2 regions of the Serratia sp. TSA_105.2 genome follow, and region 1 is predicted to be linked to the other one. Evidence: predicted binding sites of a transcription regulator. Region 1 holds the regulator's gene; the other holds the start of a gene.

Region 1 (5,156 bases):
TGCAGGCTGACGGTGATGTGCTCCTGCAGGTCCATCGCCACCTGAAAGGCGCGCTGCAGGCGCTTTTGCTCGAGGTTGTTGGCGTGCGGCAGGAAATTAAGCTGTTGGTACAACAGGCTGATCAGGTCCATCACCTTTTGCTGGCGCACCAGCAGCGGAGGCAGCGCGGTCTGCGGATCGGTGTGCTGGGTCAGCAGCGAGTATTTGGCTTCGAAATAGTCCGCCAGTTCCAGGTAGAGCTGGCTGAGCGTCTCGCGCATCGGCTGCTCTTTCCACAGCTTGAACCAGAACCAGGTGAATAAGCCGTACCAGGCGGTGCCGATGGCGTACAGCAGCGGCGCCTGCCAGATGGGCACCGTGCCGGCCGTGCTGAGGGCGAAGATGGCGGCCACCAGCGCCGCCGGCAACAGCCGGGCGTGCAGCGGGCTGATTTCACCGGTGACGCCGAGCAGCAGCGCCAGGCCCAGCATCAGCGCCGGCAGCGGCAGGTGCCACAACATGGCCTGTTGCAGCAGCACGCTGCTGAAGGCGAACAGCGACCCGCCGACGATCAGCCGTTTAAAGAAGCGCTTATGCGGCGTGTCCAGCCCGGCGATATTGCAGCAGGCGGGCACCAGAGAGAACATCAGGCCGAGCTGCAGCTGGCCTATCAGCAGGCCGAACAGCACCGGCAGGCACAACACCAGCGTTTGTCGCAGTGCGTAGTTGATTTCCGGGTGGTAGATCAGGCGGCGCCACATGGCAGAGAGCAGATAAAAAAACGGCGCAGATTGCGCCGTTTCTTCAGAGATTAACGGGTGCCGTAGACGACAATGGTTTTGCCGTGGGCGGAAATCAGGTTTTGATCTTCCAGCATTTTCAGAATACGGCCAACGGTTTCACGCGAGCAGCCGACGATCTGGCCGATCTCCTGACGGGTGATTTTGATCTGCATGCCGTCCGGGTGAGTCATGGCGTCGGGTTGCTTCGCCAGATTCAGCAGGGTTTGCGCGATGCGGCCGGTAACGTCCAGGAAGGCGAGGTTGCCCACTTTTTCGGAGGTGACCTGCAGGCGGCTCGCCATTTGGGCGGACAGACGCATCAGGATGTCCGGGTTCACCTGGATCAACTGACGGAATTTCTTGTAGGAAATTTCGGCCACTTCACAGGCGGTTTTCGCGCGAACCCAGGCGCTGCGCTCCTGGCCTTCTTCGAACAATCCGAGCTCGCCGATGAAATCCCCCTGGTTGAGGTAGGACAGGATCATCTCTTTACCTTCTTCATCCTTGATCAGCACCGCGACGGAGCCTTTCACGATGTAGTAAAGCGTTTCGGCCTTTTCACCTTGGTGAATCAGCGTACTCTTCGATGGATATTTGTGGATATGGCAATGAGACAGGAACCATTCGAGAGTAGGGTCTGTTTGCGGTTTGCCGAGAACCATTCGCTGTTATCCTCTGTTGTTATCGCTGCCTTGTGTCACAGGGGTCAGAGTTCCCTGTAAAACCCGCCTGTAGCCGCAGTCATGAGCGAGGGCTACCGGCAAGTTTTGAGGCGTGTCATAAAAATACGCTGTCGCTCTAGCATATTAACTTGCCGTAAGCGCTGCAAGCTACATTCTGTTAACATACCGGTAAAGGAGCCTTTCTCTGGGCGTTTCCCTGAAATTCAGTGTCCCGGAAAGATTTATTGCGGCTCTGTTTGTAGCACAGAGTAAGGCGGGTGTCTCGTGTTGTCTCGCTTCAGCATGATTAGCATCAGGTTACGTTGCCTGTTTCTATGCGAAAGCGTACCCTGATTTTAAGAAATCAACCGGAGTGACCAGAATGCAGGCAAGAGTTAAATGGGTGGAAGGGTTAACGTTTTTGGGTGAATCGGCCTCCGGCCACCAGGTGCTGATGGACGGCAACGCCGGTGATAAAGCGCCCAGCCCGATGGAGATGGTGCTGATGTCGGTGGGCGGCTGCAGCGCGATCGACGTGGTGTCCATCCTGCAAAAAGGGCGCAACGACGTGCGCGACTGCGAGGTGAAGCTGACCTCCGAGCGCCGCGAAGAAGCCCCGCGGTTGTTCACCCATATCAACCTGCACTTCATCGTTACCGGCCAGGACCTGACCGACAAGATCGTCGAGCGTGCGGTGAACCTGTCGGCGGAGAAATACTGCTCGGTGGCGCTGATGCTCAACAAGGCCGCCACGGTGACCCACAGCTTCGAGATCCGCCAACCGGCGTAATCGAGACGGAGCGCGGCTCGGCGCCGCGCTTAACGCATTTATTCGATCTTCTTGCCTTCCAGCAACCGCTGCACCAGCGGCGCCATGATCAGCTCCATCGCCAGCCCCATCTTGCCGCCCGGCACCACTAACGTATTGATGTGTGAGATAAACGAGCCCTGCAGCATCGCCAGCAAATAGGGGAAGTCTATCTGATCCAGCCCGCGGAAGTGGATCACCACGAAGCTTTCGTCCAGTGAGGGAATCGCCTTGGCGGCGAACGGGTTGGAGGTGTCCACCGTCGGCACGCGCTGGAAGTTGATGTGGGTGCGCGAGAACTGCGGCGTGATGTAGTTGATGTAATCTTCCATCGAACGCACCACCGAGTCCATCACCGCTTCGCGAGAGTGACCGCGCTCGCCGGTATCGCGGATCAGTTTCTGGATCCATTCCAGGTTGACGATCGGTACCACGCCAACCAGCAGATCGACGTGGTTGGCTACGTCGTGGTGCTCGGTGACCACGCCGCCGTGCAGCCCCTCGTAAAACAGCACGTCGGTCGGCGCCGGCAGCGGTTCCCACGGGGTGAAGGTACCCGGCACCTGATTGTAGGGCACCGCTTCATCGTAGGTGTGCAGATACTTGCGCGAGCGCCCGGTGCCGTTCTTGCCGTAGTCGATAAAGCTCTGCTGCAGCAGGCCGAAGTCGTTGGCCTCGGGGCCGAAATAGCTGATGTGTCTGCCCAGATCGCGCGCCTTGCGGATCGCCGCATCCATTTCCGGCCGGGTGTAGCGGTGGAAGCTGTCACCCTCTAACTCGGCGGCGCGAATGTTGAGCTGTTGGAATATTTTGCGGAACGCCACGCTGGTGGTGGTGGTGCCGGCGCCGCTGGAACCGGTCACCGCGATAACGGGATGTTTGGCAGACATGGTGGTTGTCACTCCGTGTTGAATGCGCCGGCGTCAGGGGATTATTGTGGCTCTTGTTGACGCTCTCTATCTCAGGAAAAAATGGCGCGCGCTGGTTTGCAATGCCCCATTGTTACCTGATTTTTTCCGTCAGTCATAGAACCGAGCGCCACTAAATTTCTTCCTGCCCGGCGCGGAACTGGCCGCGCGGCATGATGTTGACGCTCTCGTGCAGTTCCGACCACACCAGCACCACTTCGCCGTTTTTCAGCTGGCGGCGCACGTCCTCCACCTTCTGTTCCAGCGAGCGTTCGTGTTCGCCGTAATCGGTGCCTTCGCGCAGTACAAAGGATTCGATCAGTCTGTTCAGGGTGTCGGTTGCCAGTTCTTGCCAGGGAATGATCACGTCGGGATGTCCAGATAAGGGGAAAGCCAGGCCGGAATGCGATGTTCCAGCCACATATGCGGTTTTTTCAGCGTGCCGCCGACGAAGCCGACGTGGCCGCCGTACTCGGTCAGCTGATATTCGATATTGCGCGGCAGGCCGGCGACGTCGGGGATCACCTCATGGGTCATGAAGGGATCGTCCTTCGCATGGATGATCAGCAGCGGCGTCTGGACAGCCGGCAACAGCGGCAGGGCGCTGCAGCGGCGATAGTAGTCGATAGCGTCGCTAAAGCCGTGAATGCGCGAGGTGATGGCGTCGTCGAATTCGCGGATGCGCCGCAACCCGTTCAGCTGTGACAGCTTGAGCGGCAGAGTGTCCGGGTAGTGCAACAGCTTGCGGGTGGCGTTTTGTTTCAGCTGCCCCAGCAGGTAGCGCTGATAAACGCGGGAGAAGCCTTGCTCCATGCGGTAGGCGCAGGGCTCCAGCATCAGCGGCGCCGAGACCACCACCGCCGCCTGCAGCAGGCTGTCGGCGCCTTGCTGCGCCAGATAGCAGGCCAGCATGTTGCCGCCGAGCGAAACGCCTACCGCCGCGGTTGGCACCTCGCCGTAGCGGTCGCGCAGCCAGCGCAGGAAGAAGCGCGCATCTTCGGTTTCACCGGAGTGGTAGATGCGCTGCTTGCGGTTGGGCACGCCGCTGCAGCCGCGAAAGTGCATCACCACGCCGAGCCAGCCACGCTCACGCCAGGCGTTGAGCAGGCCATGCGCGTAGGGGCTGTAGAAGCTGCCTTCCAGGCCGTGGAACAGCACCGCGCGCGGTTTGTCGCGCGCCTGCGCCGGATCTTCGCTCCAGGCGAGATCGACGAAATCGCCGTCGGGCAATTCCAGCCGTTGCCAATGCGGTTTCAATAACACGCGGCGGCGCACCAACCGCGGCAACAGCGTTTGCAGGTGCGGGTTACTGGCCCCGGTCAGAGGGCGAAAGGTGTTAGGCATAGGCTGAGTAAAAATGTTGTGGGCGACTATTGTGAGATCCCTAGCGCACTGTTAGCTTCAATACCAAGAATTAACAATGATACTGCAAAAAAGCGCCTTGGGTGAGGAGCACCCGTGCCATGGAACCGAGTTTATTCCTTTCGATGCTGGGCTTCCTGTGGGTCGCCGCCATCACGCCTGGCCCCAATAACCTGCTGTTGACCACCTCTGGCGCCAACTTCGGCTTTATGCGATCGCTGTGGCTGATGATCGGCATCATGCTCGGCATGCAAAGCATTTTGCTGCTGGTGGCCTTCGGCGTCGGCAGCCTGATCCTGGTCTACCCGTCGCTGCACCTGATCCTGAAAATCCTCGGCAGTTTGTACCTGCTGTGGCTGGCGTGGAAAGTCGCCACCGCCGCCTATGAAAAACTGGAAACCGACGTGGCGCCGCCGCAGCCGGTGCGGCTGTATCAGGGCTGGCTGCTGCAGTTCCTCAACCCGAAAGCCTGGCTGATGGCGCTGGGCGCGGTGGCCAGCTTCAGCCTGGCAGGCGATAAGTACAACGGGTCCATTGCGGCGATCGCGCTGGGCATTTTGGTGGTCAATATCGTCGCCGGCATTATCTGGCTGGCGTTCGGCACCGTGATCGGCCGCCTGCTGCGCAGCAAAAAGGCCTGGGTTATCTTCAACGT
Region 2 (5,156 bases), on a different contig from region 1:
GGGTGCGCAAGTGTGCCGGCACCCATTCCGTCAGGTAGGTATCGATGGTCACCAGCTCAATGCCGAGCCCGACGCCCACCAGAAAGCGCAGAAAGATCACCCACTCCGCCTGCTGTTGAAACGCCAGCAGCAGCGAGAAGGCGCCATACCAGATCAGGGCGAACATGAAGGTGGCGCGGCGGCCGAAGCGATCGGCGTACGGGCTCAGCAGGCTGGCGCCGACGAACAGGCCAAGAAAGGTGGCGGAGGCGAAGGCCGCCTGGTCCGACACGCCGAAGACGCCCTGTGCGCCGGTGTGGAAAATGCCGTCGGCGATAAGGCCGGTGCTGATATAGCCGGTCTGGAACAGATCGTAGAGTTCGAAAAAGCCGCCCAGCGACAGCAGAATGATAAAGCGCCACAGACCGGCCGACGCGGGCAAGGCGTCGATTCTGGCCGCCAAATCCCGCGCATGGATCGGCGACGCCGCTACAGAGTCACTCACCGTTAACCTCGCATTAACATTTTTGATGACTTTCTATGCTAGCGAAGCGGCGTCGGAGTTAAATTTTTAATTAGCAGACTATGAAAAGAAGTTAAGCATAAAACGCTGCAGCAGCCTGTTTTATAGCAGGAAAATGCAACCTGGGATGCCGCAGCGGCATCCCGAATCGACAGCTTAACGGCTGGAGTGCTGCTGCAGCCGTTCGCTGCGGTAGACGCTCAGCAGGCACCAACCGAGAGCGATCAGCGCCAGCGGCGCGGCGACGAAACCGATGTTGCCCATGCCCAGATGCAGGCTCACCTGGTTGCCCAGCAGCGCCCCGCTGCCGATGCCGAAGTTGTACAGGCCGGAGAAGATCGCCATCGCCACGTCGGTGGCATCCGGCGCCAGGCTCAGTACTTTGGCCTGCATCGACAGGCCGATGGCCATGATCGCCATGCCCCAGAAGATGCACAGCACGGTCAGGTGGCTTTCGCTGCCGGCGGCCGGCAACAGCAGCAGCAGGCTCAAGGCCAGTAGCGCGATGGCGCCGATAAAGAAGCCGGAAGGGAAACGCTCGCTGTAGCGGCTGAACAGCAGGCTGCCGACGATGCCGGCGGCGCCGAACAGCAGCAGCATCAGCGTGGTGAAGTTCTCCGACAGCCCGGCCACGGTCTGGATAAACGGCTCGATGTAGCTGTAGGCGGTGAAGTGCGCCGTCACCACGATGACGGTCAGCATGTACAGCGCCAGCAGTGCCGGGCGTTTGAACAGCAGCGGCACACTGGCCAGCGAACCGGAGTGCTCGCTTTTCAGCACCGGCAGCAGGCGCCACAGCAGCACCAGCGCCAGGGTGGCGCACACCGCGATGCCGATAAAGGTCATGCGCCAGCCGAGCAGTTGCCCCACCACCCGCCCGAGCGGCAGCCCGAGCACCATAGCCAGCGCGGTGCCGCCCGCCAGCAGGCTCAGCGCCTGGGCTTTCTTGCCCGGCGGCGCCACGCGGATCGCCAGCGAGGCGGTGATCGACCAGAACACCGAGTGCGCCAGCGCCACGCCGGCGCGCGAGATGACCAACGTGGTGAAGTTCCAGGCCACGGCGGTCAGCACATGGCTGGCGATAAACAGCATGAACACGCCGATCAGCAGCTTGCGGCGTTCGATTTTGCTGGTCAGCAGCATGCACGCCAACGAGGCGGCGGCGACGATCCAGGCGTAGATGGTGATGATCAGGCCGACCTGTTCGGTTTGCATCGAGAAGCTGGCGGCGATGTCGCTCAGCAGCCCGACCGGAATAAATTCGGTGGTGTTGAAGATAAAGGCCGAGACGGCGAGGATAACCACGCGCAACCAGGCGGTTGAGCGCGAAACGGGAGCGTGTTCCATGGTAAACAAAATCCGGACAGGTGCGGGCAAGTCGCGATATTTTAACCAACCGGCCCGCTAAATGCGATACGCGTCACACTTTAATTGTGTGGTTTTTTTCGCCGCATTTCGACACATTCGCAGACACACGGTTGCACAAATGCTGTGCTAATCTATTGAAGCGTACCAATTTTTCCTGCCGCTCTTCCCCCCCGGCCGCCGCAGACGACGCGCCGCGCCGAAGAACCGCGCGCAGTGTCCATTTGGCGTTTTCTGAGGCGAGGTCATTATGTCCGCGATTTATGATTGGTCCGTGCTCGCATTGCGCAATGTTTACGATCGCCGCATTCAGGGCAAGCCGGTGCTCGACAGCGCCGCGCTGTTCCCCGACGCCGAACGTTTCATCGCCCAATGGCGGCAGATCCGCGAAGAGGCGCTGACCGTCGCCCACGATCTGCACAATATTCCCCGTTTTCACGAGATCATGATCCAGCAGGAATCGATCTCCGCCAACGACGCGCGCGACTGGCGCATGTTCATCATGAAGGCCTACGGCCAGCCGATCGCCCGCAACCTGGCACGCTGCCCGACGCTGGCAGCGCTGATCGCCTCGTCGCCGGACGTGCTGTCCGCCTCGCTCTCCTTCCTGGCGCCCGGTAAACAGGTGCCGCCCCACCGCGGGCCGTTCCGCGGCATTCTGCGCGGCTATCTGGTGCTGGACATGCCCAAACGCGCCGACGGGGTGCCGGCGGCGGTGCTGAAAGTGGACGGCCGCGAATACCGGCTGCACGAGGGGGAGTTCATGCTGTGGGACGATACCTTCGAACACGAGGTCTGGAACGACAGCGCGCAGGTGCGCACCGTGCTGCTGCTGGACATCCGCCGCCGCGACATGCCCGGCGGGCTGCGGCTGCTCTCCAGCGCCATCGTCGCCCTGGTGCGGCTGAACGTGCGCTGGATGCAGCGCCAGTTCTGAGTCCGGCGCTCGGGCGACTAACCGTCCTGAGAGGTTGGGCATTGCTGCGCCAGCCACTGCTCGGCGGTAGTGGTGGCTATGCCCTGGCGCACATTGAAGGTTTTCGCCTTATCCCAGGCCACGCCGTCGGGCCGGGCGAAAGCCAGCCGGTATTTGGCGCCGACGTCGCGCGGATGGTTCAGCACCGCCTCCTGCAGCCGCTCTTTGTCCAACAGGACTCTGTTGACCTCAACGCCCCAGTGCGCCTGCATGACATCGGCAAGCTCGCGGTAGGTCAGCGTGTCCCCGGCGATATAGACCACCTGGTTGCGAAACGCGGGCCGATGGAAAAAAATCGCGGCCGTCAGCCGGCCAATGTCCTCGGGGGTGGTCAGCGTCACCGCGTAACGCCAGTCGCCCAACGCGCACACCGTTTTGGTGGCCGCGTCCACCACGCCAAAACCCGGGTCAAACAGGTAGCTGGTGAAAATGCCCGTGGAAACAATCACCCACGCCGTCGCCTTCTGCGCACGCAGCAGGTGGCGCACTTCGAGCTGTTCATCCCACACCTGTTGTCCGCTGCCTGTGCCGACAACATCGTAGTCCACGCCGAACTGCCACGGGAAATAACGCGCCACGCCCGCCTGCAAAACGGCCTGGGTGATCTTTATCTGCGTGCCCGCCCCGCCGACAAAGCCGCTGCAGTTGATCACCGCGTCAAAGCCGCGCAGCAACGCGCTCAGCTCATCCACGCTGTTTTGCTGCAGGTCGCCTTCCACTGCGGCGATACCGAGCCGCGCCAGCGCATCCCGCCGCGCGCGATGCGGGCCGGTGACGGCGCGGGCGGCCTCAGGCCGGAGCAGTACGCTGATGTTTAAAGCGTGGTGTAACCGGGCCTGCCGGCTCATCGCGCGCAATACCGGCAGCCCCAGTTCACCGGCGCCGAGTATGAGCACGGTATTGATGGATGGATTTGTGGATTTCATTCTTGCCTCCTGTCTTGACACTGCGCCATCCTGACAGCTGACAAAAACGGGTTCAATTAGGTACACGCGTGATACCGGAGAGGAATATGACGAACGATCGGGAAGCGCTGCTGCAATTTTCGCAGGCGTTCTGTGAAGAATTGAGCAACGACGATGAAGGGTTGAAGCGTGAGGTCCTCGCACATGCGGGCAACCGTTGGTCGCTGGGGGTATTGCATATCCTGGGCACCCACGGGCCGCTGCGCCACGGCGAGATAGGCCGCCAATTAGCGGGCGTGACGCAGAGAATGCTGACGCGGACGCTGCGCCATCTCGAGCGGGACGGGTTGATATCGCGCTGCGATTATCAGGAAAAGCTGCCCCGCGTGGTTTACACCATCACCGACGCGGGGAAAGAGATGCTGCTCAACATGCTGCCGCTCTGGTCGTGGATTATCGCCTCCGCCGACGCCTTCAGGGCGGCCCGCTCACGCTACGATGATCAAGAACGAAGCGCCGCCGAGGGATGAACGCAGGCCTCCCTGCCCAAAGGGCGGCGCTCAGCCGCCGCCCAGATAGGCCTTTCTCACCGCCGGATCGTTCAACAGCGCCTGCCCGCTGCCGGTGAGGCGGATCTGGCCGTTGACCATCACATAGCCGCGATCGGACAGCTTCAGCGCATGGTTGGCGTTCTGCTCCACCAGAAACAGCGTCATGCCGCTGCGGGTCAGCTCGCGCAGCACGCCGAAGATCTGCCGCACCACGATCGGCGCCAGCCCCAGGCTCGGTTCGTCCAACAGCAGCAGCTTCGGCCGGCTCATCAGCGCGCGGGCGATCGCCAGCATCTGCTGCTCGCCGCCGGACAGGGTCATCGCCCGCTGGTTGCGCCGCTCCTTGAGGCGCGGAAACAGCTCGAACATGCGCGGCAAATCTTCTTCCAGGTAGCGATTACCGACGGTGATGGTGCCCATCAGCAGGTTCTCCTCCACGCTCATGTCCGGAAAGATGCGCCGCCCTTCCGGCGCCTGCGCGATGCCGCCGGCCGCCACGTAGTGCGTGGAGCGGCGGCTGATGTCCTCGCCGCCAAACAGGATCTGCCCGCCGGCGATGCGCGGCTGGCCGAAGATTGACATCAACAGCGTGGACTTGCCCGCGCCGTTGGCGCCGATCAGCGCCACCGTCTCCCCGGCATTGACCTGCAGCGACACCTGGCGCAGCGCCTGGATCGGCCCGTAAAACACGTCCACTTCGCGAAATTCCAGCATCGCTTCGCTCATCCCGCCAGCTCCTCTTCGTCCGCGCCCAGGTAGGCGGCGATCACCGCCTCGTTGTGCTGGATCTCCTGCGGCGTGCCGCGGGCGATCACGTCGCCGTGATCGAGCACGATCACCCGATCGGAGATCTCCAT

Evidence for each region. Region 1 encodes CRP, which controls carbon source genes, mostly activating them, when cyclic AMP is high. Its sites were predicted from a motif close to ATGTGANNNNNNTCACAT; they were not measured.
Region 2: the regulator CRP is predicted to act here: its motif matches at 1,911-1,928, upstream of ACUTSC_RS23440 (sugar transporter).

Annotation. Positions count from the first base shown of each region.
Region 1 is NZ_JBQZFT010000017.1:21,155-26,310, reverse strand. Features, by position in the region: gene ACUTSC_RS24280 (YccS/YhfK family putative transporter) at 1-740, opposite strand, end outside; gene crp (cAMP-activated global transcriptional regulator CRP) at 791-1,423, opposite strand; gene ACUTSC_RS24270 (OsmC family protein) at 1,806-2,213, shown strand; gene ACUTSC_RS24265 (phosphoribulokinase) at 2,252-3,121, opposite strand; gene ACUTSC_RS24260 (YheU family protein) at 3,273-3,506, opposite strand; gene ACUTSC_RS24255 (hydrolase) at 3,503-4,483, opposite strand; gene ACUTSC_RS24250 (LysE family translocator) at 4,603-5,156, shown strand, end outside.
Region 2 is NZ_JBQZFT010000014.1:42,473-47,628, forward strand. Features, by position in the region: gene ACUTSC_RS23435 (MFS transporter) at 1-484, opposite strand, end outside; gene ACUTSC_RS23440 (sugar transporter) at 659-1,849, opposite strand; gene ACUTSC_RS23445 (aspartyl/asparaginyl beta-hydroxylase domain-containing protein) at 2,118-2,804, shown strand; gene ACUTSC_RS23450 (NmrA family NAD(P)-binding protein) at 2,822-3,769, opposite strand; gene ACUTSC_RS23455 (winged helix-turn-helix transcriptional regulator) at 3,856-4,278, shown strand; gene ACUTSC_RS23460 (ABC transporter ATP-binding protein) at 4,309-5,025, opposite strand; gene ACUTSC_RS23465 (ABC transporter ATP-binding protein) at 5,022-5,156, opposite strand, start outside.